Regions from separate parts of the Pseudomonas sp. CAM1A genome, predicted to be linked through region 3. Evidence: riboswitches for the same ligand, from Rfam matches in the RefSeq annotation. Region 3 holds a riboswitch; each other region holds the start of a gene.
What was found. A riboswitch is a leader RNA that binds a small molecule or an ion and turns the genes downstream of it on or off. The one in region 3 is predicted to bind cobalamin.
Positions count from the first base shown of each region.

Region 1: it holds a riboswitch for cobalamin, as region 3 does, so the genes downstream of both, ABZO33_RS15610 (TonB-dependent receptor) here and ABZO33_RS21780 (TonB-dependent receptor plug domain-containing protein) in region 3, are expected to answer to the same signal.
Region 2: it holds a riboswitch for cobalamin, as region 3 does, so the genes downstream of both, ABZO33_RS23320 (CbtB domain-containing protein) here and ABZO33_RS21780 (TonB-dependent receptor plug domain-containing protein) in region 3, are expected to answer to the same signal.
Region 4: it holds a riboswitch for cobalamin, as region 3 does, so the genes downstream of both, cobO (cob(I)yrinic acid a,c-diamide adenosyltransferase) here and ABZO33_RS21780 (TonB-dependent receptor plug domain-containing protein) in region 3, are expected to answer to the same signal.

Region 1 covers NZ_JBFNXP010000006.1:23,062-27,248, reverse strand. The annotation lists gene ABZO33_RS15610 (TonB-dependent receptor) at 1-1,635, opposite strand, end outside; cobalamin riboswitch at 1,742-1,947, opposite strand; gene ABZO33_RS15605 (PaaI family thioesterase) at 2,136-2,633, shown strand; gene ABZO33_RS15600 (N-acetyltransferase family protein) at 2,700-3,215, shown strand; gene ABZO33_RS15595 (DUF4398 domain-containing protein) at 3,523-3,918, shown strand; gene ABZO33_RS15590 (OmpA family protein) at 3,932-4,187, shown strand, end outside.
Region 2 covers NZ_JBFNXP010000013.1:20,317-24,503, reverse strand. The annotation lists gene ABZO33_RS23345 (response regulator transcription factor) at 1-155, opposite strand, end outside; gene ABZO33_RS23340 (DUF1272 domain-containing protein) at 342-584, opposite strand; gene cobM (precorrin-4 C(11)-methyltransferase) at 649-1,401, opposite strand; gene ABZO33_RS23330 (cobalamin biosynthesis protein) at 1,431-1,841, opposite strand; gene ABZO33_RS23325 (CbtA family protein) at 1,841-2,530, opposite strand; gene ABZO33_RS23320 (CbtB domain-containing protein) at 2,541-2,726, opposite strand; cobalamin riboswitch at 2,826-3,051, opposite strand; cobalamin riboswitch at 3,112-3,309, shown strand; gene cobW (cobalamin biosynthesis protein CobW) at 3,410-4,187, shown strand, end outside.
Region 3 covers NZ_JBFNXP010000010.1:183,837-188,023, reverse strand. The annotation lists gene ABZO33_RS21790 (TonB-dependent receptor) at 1-1,828, opposite strand, end outside; gene ABZO33_RS21785 (DUF2946 family protein) at 1,900-2,289, opposite strand; cobalamin riboswitch at 2,432-2,636, shown strand; gene ABZO33_RS21780 (TonB-dependent receptor plug domain-containing protein) at 2,726-4,187, shown strand, end outside.
Region 4 covers NZ_JBFNXP010000005.1:194,933-199,119, reverse strand. The annotation lists gene ABZO33_RS15200 (hypothetical protein) at 1-412, opposite strand, end outside; cobalamin riboswitch at 561-779, shown strand; gene cobO (cob(I)yrinic acid a,c-diamide adenosyltransferase) at 888-1,499, shown strand; gene ABZO33_RS15190 (cobyrinate a,c-diamide synthase) at 1,496-2,791, shown strand; gene bluB (5,6-dimethylbenzimidazole synthase) at 2,788-3,438, shown strand; gene cbiB (adenosylcobinamide-phosphate synthase CbiB) at 3,435-4,187, shown strand, end outside.

The DNA.
Region 1 (4,187 bases), on a different contig from region 3:
CACGTCGTACACCGGCAGCTTCTTCTTGACGATGTGGTAGGCCGCCACCGTCCATTCACCGCGTCCGTCCCAGAACCGTTGCTTGAGGCCGAACTCGGTCTGCTTGGCTTCGGTCAGTTCAAGGCGTTGCTCCGGGCGCAAGGTCAGCAGGTCACCGACACCATCCTCGCTGGTGGAGTATTGGCCGTACACGGACAGGTCGTCAGTCAGCGCGTACACCAGGCCGGCGCGCCAGTTGCCGCCACGCAGGCTCTGGTCTTCGCGAGTGTCCTTCACCAGGTCGTTGCGGTCGATGTGGTTCTGGTCGCGGCGTATGCCCGTGACCAGCGACAGGCGTTCGGTAAGTTGCGTGCGGTTTTCGGCGAACAGCGAGAAGGTGCTGGTTTTCGACAGCGTCTGCGGGCGCGTCGGATCGGCACTGTGGAACCCGCCGGGGGCCGGCCGCCAAGGGTCGAGCGGGTCGGTGTAGCCATCTTCGTAGGGCGAGTTGCTGTCGATGTTGAAGCGGATCTTGTTGTACTCGGCGCCCACCACGGTCTTGCTGGCCAGGCCGAACAGCGAGTGATCGAAGGTGAAGCTCTGGCGGTCGCCGATCTGCTCCTGGTTGTGCTTGATCTCCAGGAAACTGCCGCGTTGGATCACACCGGCATCCCAGGCGTATTCCTCGGCATTGCGCCAGTGGCGACGGCTCTTGATGTAGTACAGCTGGTTGCTGGCGCTGATGCTGTCGCTGATGTTCCAGTCGCTGGTCAGCCGTGTCCACTCATCGTGGTAGCGCTGCTGGTCATTGCTGACGTTGTAGTTCTTGTTGCGCACGCTGCTGCGCAGATGGCCGTCGATCAGCGGCGTGCCGTAGTAGTTGGCAGGTTGCGCGTCGCCACGTTCGTGGGACAGGGTGAAGCTCAGGTCGTCACTGGCATCGAAGCGCAGCGCGCCGGAGAACGCCAGGCTGCGCGAATCGGTGCGGTCGACCCAGCCGTTGCCTGCCTGTTGGTTCAGGGTGGCGCGGTAGCTCAGGCGCTCGCTCAGGCTGCCGCCGCTGTCCAGCCCCAGTTGCTGGCGGTCCCAGGAGCCATAGCCCAGGCGCAGGTGATTGCGGATATCACCGCTGAAGGGCTTTTTCGGAATCACGTTGACCGTTGCCCCGGTGGCGCCTTCGCCATACAGCACCGAGGCAGGCCCACGGATCACATCGATACGCTCGACCATCCAGGGGTCGACCGGGTAGGTGAGGGTGCCGGCGCCGGCGTACAGGCGCGCCCCGTCGAACAGGGTCATCACCGAACTCTGGCCGGTGAAACCGCGCGCCGACAAGCCGGTACCGCCATCGCCAGGGGTACCGATGAAGGTGATGCCCGGCGAGCGGGTCACGGCATCCTGCACCGTGGTGTTGTTGCGTTGCTGGATCTGCGCGGCGGTGATGCTGCTGGTGCTCGCCGGGGTTTCCAGGGCACTGAGGTTCAGGCGCGAACCGGCCTGGGTGGGGGTGGCCAGGTCGACGGCCTGCGGGTCGCGGCTATCGGTGATCGCCGTGGACGGCAGGGTGAGCGCAGGGCTGGGCTGCTCGTCGGCCAGCGCCGGCAGGGACACGGCCAGGCAGGCCGCCAGGGTGTGAAGCTTGTTGATACGGGACATGTCGTTCCACTGCTGCAGGAAAGAATGGATCCCGGTGGAAAACACGCAACGGCGAAGCGCGCGCAGGCGCGCACGCGAATACCGGCCTGCGCCCGCCCACCGCGGGTTGCCAAGTGAAGCCTCAGGCCGGTCTCCGGGCTTGCGAGGGGCATGAAACCTTCACCTTCCCATGCGTGTGCACAGTGGTCTGTCGAAGGGTTCGCTCGCTTACCGTTGCGGGGGCAGCGCCGGACTTGTCGTGGTAGCGACTCACCGGCTTCCCGTTTCACCTTGCGCGCGGCGGCGCAGGGCACCTGAAACTGGCGCGCATCTGACCACCGAACGGGCAGGGAGTCAATCGTCTGGATGGGCGGGCTGATTGTGGCTGAATCGCGGTTCAGAGCGGTTGCCGTCAGGCAGGTAATGTCTGCGGGCAGGCCCCGTGCATTGGCGCAGGCCGCGCAGGGCGCTACCATCGGCAGCCAGCCTCCTTATCCAACACCAACAAGCCAAGGACGCGTATGACCGAGCAAGCCCTGTCCCTGCAACAACTCGCCGCCCCCGAAGGCATCTGCTACGGCTGCGGCTGTTCCCACCCCAGCGGCCTGCATGTGCAGAGCCACTGGGACGCCGACGGCGTCCACCTGTGGTGCCGGCATACCCCCGATCCGACCTTCACCGGCTGGCCCGGCCTGGTCTACGGTGGTTTGCTGGCCATGCTGGTCGACTGCCATTCCAACTGGACTGCCATGGCCTGCCACTACCGTGCCGAAGGCCGCGAACCTGGCAGCCTGCCGCGCATCGACTGCGTCACCGGCCAGCTTGGCTTGACCTACCTCAAGCCCACGCCCATGGGCGTCGAGCTGCTGCTCAAGGCCCGGGTCGAGGGTGAGCTGGGGCGCAAGACACGGGTGATCTGCGAAGTCTGGGCCGGGGATGTACTGACCGTCACCGCCGATTCGGTGTTCGTGCGGGTCGATACCGAAAAGCTCAAGCGGCTGGCCCATGGCGACGCCTGAACCTTGCGTCGGCAGGGAGTGGCTGGCATTGTCGAATGTGACCCGGCTGCCCGACAGGATGTTGCCATGCCCTACCAGATTCGCCCGGCCCGTGACGAAGACTGCGTGGCCCTGAGCCTCGTCGGCCAAGCGACCTTCGCCCTGGCCAGCCCGCCCGATAGCGCGGTCAGCGCCCAGCAGCACTACATCGCCCAGCATCTCCAGCCTGAACATTTCCGGGCGCACCTGGAGCACGCGCACAAGCGGTTGCTGGTGGTCGAACGGGATGGCCAGGTGCTGGGCTACAGCATGCTCGATCTGGCGCCCGGCGAGCTGGGTATTGCCGAAGCCGATCAACTGGCGGAAATCTCCCGCTGCTATGTACTGCCTTGCGTTCATGGCACGGGCGCCGGCCAACTATTGCTCTCCATGACCCTCGCCCAGGTTGATGGCCAGGCGCGGCTTACCGTCAATGAACTGAACGCCCGAGCGATCCGTTTCTATCAGCGCAACGGCTTTCGCAAGGTGGGAGAGGCGATCTTCCCTTGCGGTGACGAGCGACACCGTGACTGGGTGATGATCAGGGTACCTGCGGGCTGCTAGAAGGCTTGCCTTGGCCATCGGGCGAGGAAAGGAACGCCACGTTTCAGGGGATCGCTGACAGGCCCTACATCAAATGCAGACGGACCTCATGCAGACTGTGGACCAGTCCTCTTCTGCTGTGTGCGTGCTGGAAATAGTCTTACGCCGCTTTCGCGACAGTCTGACATCTGAGCTCTCGTTTTCCTTGTGCAGTACCAGCACTGACCCGCTGCCGTGGTCATTGACGATGAGCAACAGCTATTTCCCGCAGGATCCCGTGCCAAGTTCTACCCGGCACAGGATCGCGAGCACAGCCCAGGAGCTTTCCATGCATGTCCGTTTCAACCGCAAGACCTTGCCGCTGGTCGGCCTGCTCATGATGGTGGGCGGTTGTACCACCGTGGTGGTGCCCACCGAACAGATCGAACTTACCCGTAGCGCCATCAACCGTGCCGTGGCCGCTGATGCAACCCAGTACGCTCCAGTGGAAATGCGCGCCGCCCAGGACAAGCTGGGCGCCCTGGATCGCGCTTTGGGCGAGAAGCGATTCGGCCAGGTCCGGCTCCTGGCCCAGCAGGCCGAGGCCGATGCCCGCCTGGCCGAAACCAAGGCGCGGGCGCAAAAGACCCAGGAGCAACTGAAGATCGAAGAGCAAGGGATCGAAGTGCTCAAGCAGGAAATGCTCGGCGAGCCTGATGCCGCCCCCACCCAGCCTGGCCAATGACAAGGAGCCGAACATGAACAGACCTACCCTGCTGCCAGCGCTGTCGGTGCTTGCCCTGATGCTTGCCGGTTGCGCCGCCACCCCTGAAAATCCGCACCTGCTGGAGGCTCGCGAAGCCTTTTCGGCGTTGCAGGCCAAGCCACAGGCGCACCGCCTGGCCGCCCTGCAAACCCAAGAAGCGCAAGCCGCGCTGGCCAAGGCAGAGGCGGCTTCGCTGACCAATCGCAAATCGCCTGAGGTCGAGCAGCTCGCCTACCTGGCCAACCGCG
Region 2 (4,187 bases), on a different contig from region 3:
AGGATGACCACGTCGGCCTTGGTCTGCTCGGCCAGGCGGGCAGCCTCTTTGCCTTTGCCGGTTTCACCCACGACGGTGAAGCGTTCGCGTTCAAGCAGCATGCGTACGGCGAGTCGCACAATGTGGTGGTCATCGACCAACAGCACGGATGTCATTCAGGTCACTCCTGTCAAAGTGCAGCCCGCTTCCTGCGTTGAATTTCAGGCGCGGGCCGCGGACTTGCTGGGCAGCGCGCACCTTACGGACATTCAGGACCCTTGGTAATAGGCGAGTATAGGTGTGTTGAAAATCCCGCACCAAGCTGTAGAAAATTCCTACAAACAAGGTTCAGGCGCAAGCGCTCAGGCGCAGGGAACCTTGGGCTTGAGTACACGCTGGGTGGAGGCGGGATTGTTAGCCAGCACCTTGCCGACGCGCGTGGGGCGCGTCACCAGTTGGCCGCCGCAGTTCGGGCAGCGGTCGTGGAAGTGCTGCTCGTTGCAGGCGCGGCAGAAGGTGCACTCGAATGAGCAGATCAGCGCATCCGGGCTTTCGGCTGGCAGGTCGGTGTCGCAGCATTCGCAGTTGGGGCGCAGGTCGAGCATGGTCAGGGCTTCCATCCAGTTGGAAAGCCCAGTGTGCGCCGCCGTCGCCCGCTCGGCAATCGCTTCACGAGCCGGGGCGATAGAGGTGGGCATGGCCGGCGCGGTATAGCGCCGAGTCGGCGAAGGGGGCATCGCCCAGAACATGCCCGACCAGGATCAGCGCGGTACGCCGGAAACCCTTGGCGGCGACACGCTCGGCGATATCCGCCAGGGTGCCCTTGACCCAGTCCTGGTCGGGCCAGGTGGCGCGATGGACCACGGCGATGGGGCAGTCGGCGCCATAGTGTGGCAGCAACTGCTCGACGATACGCTCCAGGTGGCGCACACCCAGGTGGATGGCCAGGGTGCTGCCATGGCGGGCCAGGTCGGCCAACTGTTCACCGGCCGGCATTGGCGAGCTGTCGCCGTAGCGGGTGAGGATCACCGTCTGCGCCACGTCGGGCAGTGTCAGCTCGCAGCCCAGCAGCGCGGCGCTGGCGGCGGTGGCGGTGACGCCGGGGACGATCTGGTAGTCGATGCCCAGCTCACGCAGGTGGCGGATCTGTTCGCCGATGGCGCCATACAGGCTGGGGTCGCCGCTGTGCACGCGGGCTACATCCTGACCGTTGGCATGAGCCTGACTCATTGCCTGGATGATCTGCTCCAGATGCAGTTCGGCGCTGTTGAGCACCGTGTGCGCCTGATGCCCCTCGAGCACCGCAGCCGGTACCAGGGAGCCTGCGTAGATGATCACGGGGCATTGGCGGATCAGGCGCTGACCCTTGACCGTGATCAGCTCGGGATCGCCGGGGCCGGCGCCGATGAAATAGACCGTCATGGGAGTTCCTTGCAGGTAAAAGGGGCGGATTATCCGCCGATGGCCAGGGCCAGGGTAGCGCCGCCGAGCCCTTGCCTTGGCACATGCAGGCGCGGCGCGGCACCTGTGCGCCCGGCCAGGGCCAGGGCTGCGCTTTCGGCGACACCCCAGCAGCCGGTCTGGGCGTACACCGTTGTCGAGCGCTGACTGAGCAGCGCTTCGAAGGTCGACAAGTGGCTGCTGTCGAAGCAGATGAACGGCAACCCGAGCCGCTCGGCCAGTGCCAGCAGCCCGGGCTCGCGCGCCTTGGGTTCGATGCTGGCGATTGCCTTCAGCGCCGACAGGGGCAGGGCGTGGCTGGTCAGGGTCTGGCGCAGCAGCACCGCGAGCGTTTCGACCGGGCAGCCACGGCGGCAACCAAAGCCGGCATACAGCGCCGGCTGGGGCACAAGGTCGCGCATCAGTGCTGGCTGGAGCGGCGGAACAACCAGGCGCTGAGCAGGCCCAGGGCCACCCAGAACGCGGCGTTGGTCAGCCACGAAGCGATTTTGAACTGGGTCTCCAGCGCCTCGGGCGCCAGGCTTTCATGAACCGCTGGCTGTGGCGCGCCGATCAGGTGCGGGATCACCAGCAGGGCGACTCCGAGCACCTTGAACAGCCAGTGCTGGGCGAACACCAGCAACGCCAGGCCGGCGGCAGTGGCGGCGGCGGTGCCGATCCACCAGGTCTGGCGCTGGCCAAGGTCGGCGGCGGCGGTGCCTGGCAGTTCCGGTGGCAGGCCCAGGGTCGGCGCCAGGCAGAACACGGCGAAGCCCGCCAGGCCCCACAGCGCGCCGGTGGCCACACGGCCCGGGGCACGCAGGCTGTACAGGGCGGCGAGGATCAGGGCGAAGCCGACGGCGACCACCAGGTTGCCGCCTGTGGTAGACAGGATCCGTTGCCAGCCATCTTCGGGTGCCCAGGCCTCGGCACTGTGCTCATGAGGCGCGGCGGCTTCGCCATGCTCATGCTGTTCGACGGCGGGGGCGGCGGTTTCATAGGTTTCCGCCTGGAGAATCAGCGGGGCGACCCAGAAGCTTTGCAACAGGGTCAGCAGCAGGGCGGCGAGCAGGCCGCTGAAGCCCGCGGTACGGGCGATGCGCGTGATCATGCGGGCGTACTCAGTGGCAAGGGAAGGCGGCGCTGTGGCGGGTGTCGTGGGCGGCGTTGTGCACCGCCTCGATGTGCGAGAAACCGGCGAAGTACACCAGGCACAGGCCCAGCAGGCTGGCGCCGACCGCGACGATCAGGCGCTGGCTGAGGCTCACGGGGGTGGCGATACTGGGTTTGGCGTGGGTGATGGGCATGACGCGTTCCTCTGCTGCTTTTGTTGTGGCAACGGGCAGGCGCGACGCCCCCGGGCACGGTTGGCCCAGGTGATACGACAGCGCCCGCCCACCGCGGGGTGTTCTGCAAGCATGTCAGGCCGGTCTCCGGGCTGGCGAGGTGGAGCTGGGCTCCATTGATCAAACGCCACCTTCCCATGCCGCACGATGGGCACAGTGGTCTGGACGCTTCTCTCGCTTACCGTTGCGGGGGCAGCACCGGCCTTGTCGGCCCTCTGCAAGGAGGCGCGACGCACCGGTTTCCCGTTTCACCCCCGTTGGGGGCACCTGAACGCAATGCGCTAGCAAATCACGGGGCCGGGCCTGCGTCAATCGCCGCGGCGGTTGACCGCCAGGCAGGCACTGCGTAGCCTTGCCGGTTCGAGGTTCCCGGGCGTTGTCCCGGGCTAAGACGGGAACGCGGTACAAGCCGCGGCTGCCCCCGCAACTGTAGGCACTGAAGGGTTCGGCACAGCCACTGCGCACGCGCGGGAAGGCGCCATCCCACCGGCTTTGATGGCCGGCGGTGCAAGCCAGGAGACCTGCCTCGCAACGTTTTCGACTTTCAACCGGGCGGGGTGATCCGGTGGCGAAACAGCCAGGCCGACACGGGCCGTGGCTGTCGTCCTGCATGCCCGCGCCATTGCTGCCAAGGGCATCGCGACATGAAAACACTGGCCAAGCTTCCCGTCACCATCGTTACCGGCTTCCTCGGCTCGGGCAAGACCACCTTGCTGCGCCACATGCTCGACAACGCCCAGGGCCGCCGCATCGCGGTGATCGTCAACGAGTTCGGCGAGCTGGGCATCGATGGCGAGATCCTCAAGCAGTGCAGCATCGGCTGCTCCGAGGAAGAGGCCAACGGCCGCGTCTACGAGTTGGCCAACGGCTGCCTGTGCTGCACCGTGCAGGAGGAGTTCTTCCCGGTAATGCGCGAGCTGGTGGCGCGCCGCGGCGATCTTGACCATATCCTTATTGAAACCAGCGGCCTGGCCCTGCCCAAACCGCTGGTGCAGGCCTTCCAGTGGCCGGAGATCCGCAACGCCTGCACGGTCGATGCGGTGATCACCGTGGTCGACAGCCCGGCCGTGGCCGCCGGCACCTTTGCCGCCTACCCGGACCAGGTCGATGCCCAGCGCAAGCTTGATCCCAACCTCGATCATGAGTCGCCGCTGCACGAACTGTTCGCCGACCAGCTGGCCAGCGCCGACCTGGTGGTACTGAACAAGGCCGACCTGATCGATGCCGAGGGCCTGACCAAGGTCCGTGCCGAAGTCGCCGAGGAGCTGCCGCCGGCGGTCAAGGTGATCGAGGCCAGCAGTGGTCGCCTGCCGCTGGAGGTGCTGCTGGGTGTGGGCGCCGAGTCCGAGGCGCACATCGACGGCCGCCGCACCCATCACGACTCGCATCACGACGGCGATGACCATGACGACCATGACCACG
Region 3 (4,187 bases):
AGTACACCACGCCGCCGATGGTCTCGTTGAACTCGTCGTACTCGGCGTTGACCCAGCTGAAGTTGCCTGCCGCCAGCAGCTTGGGCGTGACCTTGAACGACGCTGCCAGCTCGATGCCGGTGGAGGTCTGCTGGCCGGCCTGCTCGGTGGTGTTGGGCACGGTCGAGGAGGGCACCGAGATGTTTTTGCGCACGATGCGGTAGGCCGCCGCGGTGGCCGAGCCGCGCCCGTCGAGGAAGTCGAACTTGCTGCCCACTTCCACCTGCCTACCGGTGCTCAGGTCGAAGTCGCCGACCTGGCTGATCGACGCGCCGGTGAGCGAGCCCCCCGGCGGTTCGGCCGAGGTGCTGTACTGGGTGTACAGGCTGATATCTGAGGTCAGGTCGTAGACCAGCCCCAGGCGCCCGGTGAAGGCATCCCAGCGCCGATTCAGCTTGGCCCGGGTCACGTGGTCGACCACGTCGAAGTCGATATGGTCGTAGCGCAGCGCGGTGACCAGCGACAGCTGGTCGGTCAGGCGGGTACGGTTTTCGACGAAGCCCGCCGTGGTGTCGGTATTGGTGCTGCGGCCCTTGGTGCGTGGAGCGTCCATGCCAGGGATGTCGAGGAAGTGGCCTGGCTGGAAAGCGTTGGGATCGATGCTGTCGAACGCGCCCTTGGACAACGGGTAAGCGGTCTGCTGGTTGCGGTTGTAGTCCACGCCGAACGCCCAGTCGCTGGCCAGGCCGAACAGCTGGCCCTGGTGGGTCAGCTCGATGCGGTTGCCGTTGACCTCCTGGTCGTGGCGCTGGCGGTAGCCGCCGGAGCGGGCGATGGCGGTGTTGCCGGGGTTGTAGCGGTACACCTCGAGGTTGCGGTAATCGCGCTGGCCGTTGTAGTGGTAGAAGGTGTTGCGCAACTGGTTGCTGTCGTCGATGCGGTAGTCGGTGATCGAGCGCAGCCAACGGGTGCGCTGCTCGTAGCGGCCGTCCTCGACGTTGTAGTTGTCAAAGCGCTTATGCTTGTCGATGTGCAGGGTGCCGCTGGCCGGTTGCAGCACCGGCGCGCCCCAGTAGGGGCTGTCTTCCTGCTCTTCGAGGTACTCGATGGCCAGGGTGTGCGACAGCTGGTCGTTGATGTCGCTGAGCAGCGAGAAGGCCAGGTTGCCGGCCCCGTTCTCCTGGCGGTCGATGTAGCCATTGGTGCTGGTGCGGCTGTAGTCGAGCCGCGCATAGTGGCGCGGCCCGTCGCCGCTGTTGAGCGCCTTGTTGAAGCCGACCGAGGTTTCCATCGTGTCGTAGCGACCATAGCTGACACGGCCTTCGAAGGTATCCTCGTCGCGGTTGGCCAGCTTGGTGATCATGTTCAGGCTGCCGCCGACGGCGCCGCTGCCGTTGAGGAAAGACGACGGCCCGCCGAGCAGTTCGACGCGGTCGTAGATCCACGCCCCGACCGGGCGCCCGGCGGCGCCGTACTGCAGGTTGATGCCGTTGAACAGCTGGCTGACCTGGGCGCCGTTGAAGCCGCGATACGACACATAGCCACCCCAGCCGGGTGGTGCCGAGGCGTTGACTCCCGGCAGGGCGTTGGCGGCGTCCTGGAAATTGCGCGCGCCGATGCGCTGCATGGTCTTGCGGTCGGCGACGCTGACCGAGGCGGGGTTCTCGCGGGCGCTGAGGTTCAGGCGCGAGCCGCTTTCGATGGGCCGGTCGAGGTCGAGGCTGGTCGCCTCCTTGGGTTGCTCGGCCGTGGCCGTGACGTTGCTGGCGGGCAGGGTGAGGGTGTCATCCTGCGCCCAGGCGCAGGTTGCGCTGCCAACGAGCAGCGCCAGAGTGGTCATGCGGAACATGCAAGGCTTCCTGGCTGAAATCGGTGAGCGCACGCCCGCTGCCGATCAGGCAGCACGAGGGCGTGGCGATGTCAGAGCGAGAGAAGCGAAGCGGGGGAGGCGCGGGGATTGACCAGTGGCCAGCGCTGCTTGGGCAGGCGCGGCGCGGGTTGTCTGGGTAAGGGTTTGCTCGACTCCCCGGCGAGCAGGGCCAGCAAGCCGAAGAACACCGCCAGCAGGATGGCGCTGAACAGGCTGGCGATCACGCAGTCGCCGCTCGCGGGCAGCACCGGGTCGGTGATGTCCTGGTCGCCCTTGAACACGCCGCTGCTGTCGGCCGCGCACCAGGCGGCGTCGTCCAGGCCGGCCAGGCGCAGCCCGGCCATCTGCCCATGGCCCATGGCGCACAGCAACGAGCCGAACAGGATGCTGAAATACAGCACCCAGGCGACTTGCGATCGTGTGTGGCGGGCCAGCTTCATCGGCAAAGCTCGAAGGGAATGGGAATAGTTTAGGCGTGCGGATTCTACAACTTTTGACACATCTGCCTAGAGTGAACGGCCGATAAAAAACATTCGAAACGATTCACCCGCCTCGCTTGACGCCCATTGGCCCCAGGTGTTCAGATGCCGACCGATTTCAGGTGCCCCATGCCGCCGCGTATGGGGTGAAACGGGAAACCGGTACGCGCTTCGCGCCAGTCCGGTGCTGCCCCCGCAACGGTATGCAAGTGATGCCTTCGACAGACCACTGTGGCCCGCGGGTCATGGGAAGGTGAAGGCATCTTGTCTTGCGAGCCCGGAGACCGGCCTGGAATGTTGTAGGCAAACTCCTGCGGTGGGCGGGCATGGGCCGGTATTGGCGTGTGCGCGATCCGTGCTCCTGCGTGCTTCTGCGAAAGTCACTTTCGAGAAGAGCATGATTGCTGTGATTCACTCCCAACGTTGTTTCCCCACGGCCCGGACCCTGTTCCTGGGCTGTCTGGCCAGTCCCCTGGCACTGGCCGAAAACACCCCCCTGATCCTCGACCAGCAGATCGTTGCCGCGCCGTCGGTAGAGTCGACCACGGTCGCCGCCATGGCCCAGTACGGCAGCAAGGTCGAGATCGTCAGCCGCGAGCAGATCGAGCGCGCCGGCCCCGGCGCCGACATCACCCGGGTGATGCAGATGTTCATCCCCGGCTTCTACGTCGCGCCGAAGAACGGACCGTTCGACTACGGCAGCTACTCGCTGCTCGGCGGGCGCAACGACGACACATTGATCCTGCTCGACGGTGTACGCCTGAACAACCGCCTGTACGGCGGCCTGTACCTGGACACCCTGCCGGCCAACGCGGTGGAGCGCATCGAGGTGCTCAAGGGCGGCCAGAGCCTGTTGTTTGGCACCCAGGCCGTGGCGGGGGTGATCAACATCGTCACCCGTAGCCCGCAACGCCGTCAGGCTTCAGGTGAGGTCAACCTGGGCCTGGACAGCTTCGCCGGCAGCAGCAAGGACGCCCGCGTCGAGCGAATCTTCAGCAATGGCTTCGGCGACCTGGGCCTGCTGACCTATGTCAGCCACAACGTCTCCGACGGTTACCAGCCGTTTCGCAACCGCGACTACAGCGGCAACGTCAGCGACAAGAAACGCGGCTACGAGGTGACCACCTTCGGCGGCAAGGCGATCCAGGCCTTTGGCGACGATGCGCGGCTGGAGCTGTTCTACCAGTACACCGACGCCAACCTCGATTTCGCCCGACCGGTGAACAATTACAAGACCACCAATGATCGCGTGCAGCAGATCGCCACGGCCACCTTCGAACAGCGCGTCAGCGAGCGCCTGAGCTACTTCGTCAAGGGCCACGTCAACGACTGGGACACCCGCTACACCCGCATCAACAACCGCGCCGACGGCAGCCGCGACGTGGTCAACCACAACGACTACTGGGGCTTCACCGATTGGGGCGTGCAGGCCGAGGGCAAGGCCGAGCTCGACGGCGGCCACGTGCTGGTGTTCGGTTCCGACAACCAGTGGTTCAAGGGCCAGGACGACGTGTTGGTGATCGATGACAACAAGGCCCAGGCCAATGCGTTGTACGCCCAACTGCGACCCAGGATCGAGGCCTTGCCCAACTGGCACCCTAGCCTCGGCCTGCGCCATGAGGCCATGAGCGGCGGCGACAGCGCCACCGTCGGCATGCTCACCTCGCTGTACGACCTGAACGACAACTGGCAACTGCGCGGCCAGTATGGCAGCGCCTACAAGTTGCCAAACGCCGAGCAGTTGTTCGTCAACGAGCCCGGCGACGAGATCGGCAACCGTGACCTCAAACCCGAGAAGAGCCGCAATGCCGAGCTTGGCCTGGACTACCACGGTCTGCCGCTGGGGCGTGAATTCAACG
Region 4 (4,187 bases), on a different contig from region 3:
TCCACGGGGTGACGAACAGCGCCCCGGCTTTGAGCTGGCTGGCGTAGGCGATCGCCTTGGCCTGGCTGGCGGCTTCCTGCAGGGTCGGCGCCAGGTCGAGGCGGGCGATACGCGGCCAGCGCTGACGGGTATGCAGGTGGATCGACTCCTCTGCGCTGCTGATGGCCAGGTCGCCACGGGCCTCGCGCTCGCCTTCGTCGCGCTGTTTTTTACTGGTGTACTGCTCCAGCGCAACCAGCTCAGCCTGCCAGGCCGCAGCCGCGAGCATCCCGGTGTTGGCTGCGGCGCCGTGCCAGTAGGGCGCTTCGTTGTCACCTTGAAACTGGTTGAAGCGGTCGATGCAGTCGACCCAGCGTTCCAGGGCGGGACGCAGGAACTCCAGGCTCGGGTTGTTGATGATCAGGCCTTGCATGCTGCGCTCCTTGTCATTGTGATCGAGGTCAGTCAGATAGTGGCTATGTGATATCACTGCTTTGAGTGTGGCACAAGCTGGCGGATCGGCCATTGATCCAGGCCAGATCGGCCCTCGTTCGATTGACGCTCCCGGTGCAACCCTCTAACCTTCGCGGCGTGTTTCAGGTGCCCGGCGAACCGCGGTTCGGCAGGGTGAAACTGGGAAGCCGGTGGGCGCCAGCAGGCGCGAGTCCGGCGCTGCCCCCGCAACGGTAGGTGAGTCGAAGACGGCGCAGGGCCACTGGGTACAGGTATCCGGGAAGGCGCGTCGTCCGGGGATGTCCCGCTCACGAGCCCGGAGACCGGCCTGTCACTGCCAACGGCATCACGGAGGGTGATGCGCGGTGCGATGTGGCCGTTGCCACGCCTCCTGCGCGCTCCTCGTCTGCCTGCCTTTTATCTGTCGCCGCCGCGACAGTCTGCGGAGACCCCTGATGAGCGAATCCACCGAACGCGACGAACGTCACCTGGCGCGCATGCTGCGCAAGAAGGCGATCATCGATGAGCGCATCGCCAATTCCCCCAACGAATGCGGCCTGCTGCTGGTACTGACTGGCAATGGCAAGGGCAAGAGCAGTTCGGCCTTCGGTATGCTCGCCCGCGCCCTGGGCCATGGCATGCAATGCGGCGTGGTGCAGTTCATCAAGGGCCGCAACAGCACCGGCGAAGAGCTGTTCTTCCGTCGTTTCCCCGAGCAGGTGCGCTATCACGTGATGGGCGAGGGCTTCACCTGGGAGACCCAGGACCGTCAGCGCGACATCGCCGCCGCCGAGGCCGCGTGGGCGGTATCACGCCAGTTGCTGCAGGATCCGTCGATCCAGTTCGTCGTGCTCGATGAGCTGAACATCGCGCTCAAGCACGGCTACCTGGACCTCGACCAGGTGCTCTCGGACATCCAGGCTCGTCCGCCGATGCAGCATGTGATCGTCACCGGGCGAGCGGCAAAACCGGAAATGATCGAACTGGCCGACACCGTCACCGAGATGGGCATGCTCAAGCACGCCTTCCAGGCCGGTATCCGCGCGCAGAAGGGCGTCGAATTGTGAGTGATTCGCGCCAGTGTCCCGCCGTGCTGATCGCGGCCCCGGCCTCGGGCCAGGGCAAGACCACGGTCACCGCCGCCCTGGCCCGCCTGCACCGCAACCGTGGGCGCAAGGTGCGGGTGTTCAAGTGCGGGCCTGACTTTCTCGACCCGATGATCCTCGAACGCGCCAGCGGCGCGCCGGTCTACCAGCTTGACCTGTGGATGATCGGTGCCGAAGAGAGTCGTCGCCTGTTGTGGGAGGCGGCGGGCGAGGCCGACCTGATCCTGATCGAAGGGGTGATGGGGCTGTTCGACGGCACGCCGTCGAGCGCCGATCTGGCCCGCCATTTCGGCGTGCCGGTGCTGGCGGTGATCGATGGCACGGCCATGGCCCAGACCTTCGGCGCCCTGGCCCTGGGCCTGGCGCGTTATCAGCCCGACCTGCCGTTCGCCGGGGTGCTGGCCAACCGGGTTGGCAGCCTGCGCCACGCACAGTTGCTCGAAGGCAGCCTCACCGAAGGCCTGCGCTGGTATGGCGGGTTGTCCCGCGAGCGTGGCATCGAGCTGCCCAGCCGTCACCTCGGCCTGGTCCAGGCCAGTGAACTGAACGACCTGGATGCGCGCCTGGATGCCGCGGCCGAAGCGCTGGCTGCCAGCTGCGATGCCGCATTGCCGCCACTGGTCAGTTTTGCACGGCCCGAGCCGGTGAGCGTGACCACGCCGCTGGCCGGCGTGCGCATCGGCGTGGCCCGCGATGAAGCCTTCGCCTTTACCTATGGGGCCAACCTGGATCTGCTGCGCAGCCTCGGCGCGCAGCTCGAATTCTTCTCGCCGTTGCATGATCGGGAACTGCCTGATGTAGACAGCCTGTACCTGCCAGGCGGCTACCCGGAGCTGCACCATCAGGCCCTGGCCGCCAACGCGCCGATGCTGGAGGCGATCCGCGCCCATCATGGCGCCGGCAAGCCGCTGCTGGCCGAGTGCGGCGGCATGCTCTACCTGCTCGACGCACTGACCGATGTGGCCGGTGTGCGTGCGCCGCTGGCAGGCCTGCTGCCGGGCGAGGCGACCATGCAGAAACGCCTGGCAGCCCTGGCCCTGCAGGTCGTCGAGTTGCCCGAAGGTACCCTGCGCGGCCACACCTATCACCATTCGCTGACCAGCACCGAGCTGGAACCGATTGCCCGGGGCCTGAGCCCCAACGGTGGACGCGGCAACGAGGCGGTCTATCGCCTGGGGCGGCTGACCGCTTCCTACGTGCACTTCTATTTCCCCTCCAACCCCGACGCGGCGGCGGCGCTGTTGCGACCATGAGCGAACACGCGTACAGCGCCGTCGAGCGCGCGGCGATCTACCGGGCCATCGGCGAACGTCGCGACATGCGCCATTTCGCCGGCGGCGAGGTGGCCCCCGAATTGCTGGGGCGTCTGCTCGCCGCCGCTCACCAGGCGCCCAGCGTGGGCCTGATGCAGCCCTGGCGCTTCATTCGAATCAGCCAACGTGATTTGCGCGAACGTATCCAGGCTTTGGTGGAGGAGGAGCGGGTGCGCACCGCCGAAGCCCTGGGCGAGCGTTCCGATGAGTTCATGAAGCTCAAGGTCGAAGGCATCAACGACTGCGCCGAGGTGCTGGTGGCTGCGTTGATGGACAAGCGCGAGGCGCATGTCTTCGGCCGCCGCACCCTGCCGGAGATGGACCTGGCTTCGCTGGCCTGCGCCATCCAGAACCTGTGGCTGGCGGCGCGGGCCGAAGGGCTGGGCATGGGCTGGGTGTCGCTGTTCGAGCCGCAGGCTCTGGCCGAGCTGCTGGGCATGCCCGCAGGCGCCAAGCCCATGGCGGTGCTGTGCCTGGGGCCGGTGACCGAGTTCTATCCGGCGCCGATGCTGGTATTGGAGGACTGGGCCGAGCAACGGCCCTTAAGCGAAATGCTGTACGAAAACCATTGGGGAGAGCGCCCATGAGCGTGGCCTTGCTGACCGTGGCCGGCGTGGCCCTGGATGCGCTGCTGGGCGAGCCGCGCCGGCGTCATCCGCTGGTGGGCTTCGGCAACTTCGCCTCGCGCCTGGAGCAACGCTTCAACGCCGGTGGCCGGGGCTGGCGCAGCCACGGTGTCACGGCCTGGTTCCTGGCGGTGGTGCCGCTGACCTTGCTGGCGTTGATCCTTTCCTGGTTGCCCGCTATCGGCTGGCTGGTGGACGTGCTGGCGCTGTACTGCGCGCTGGGTCTGCGCAGCCTGGGCGAACATGTGCTGCCGGTGGCCCAGGCACTGCGCCAGGGCGACCTGGAGGAAGCGCGGCGGCGCGTCGGTTACCTGGTTAGCCGCGAAACCCGCGAGCTGGACGAGCCTGCTGTGGCCCGGGCGGCCACCGAGTCGGTGCTGGAGAACGGCAGCGACGCGGTATTCGCTGCGCTGTTCTGGTTCGTCGTGGCCGGAGCGCCGGGGGTGGTGCTGTACCGCCTGAGCAATACCCTGGATGCCATGTGGGGCTATCGCAACGAACGTTTCGAGCGCTTCGGCTGGTGCGCGGCGCGCATCGACGATGGGCTGAACTATATTCCCGCCAGACTGGTGGCGCTGACCTATGCGCTGCTGGGCAAAACCCGCTTGGCCCTGGCCTGCTGGCGCAAACAGGCGCCACTGTGGGACAGCCCCAACGCGGGCCCGGTGATGGCGGCGGGGGCCGGAGCCCTCGGGGTAGAGCTGGGCGGC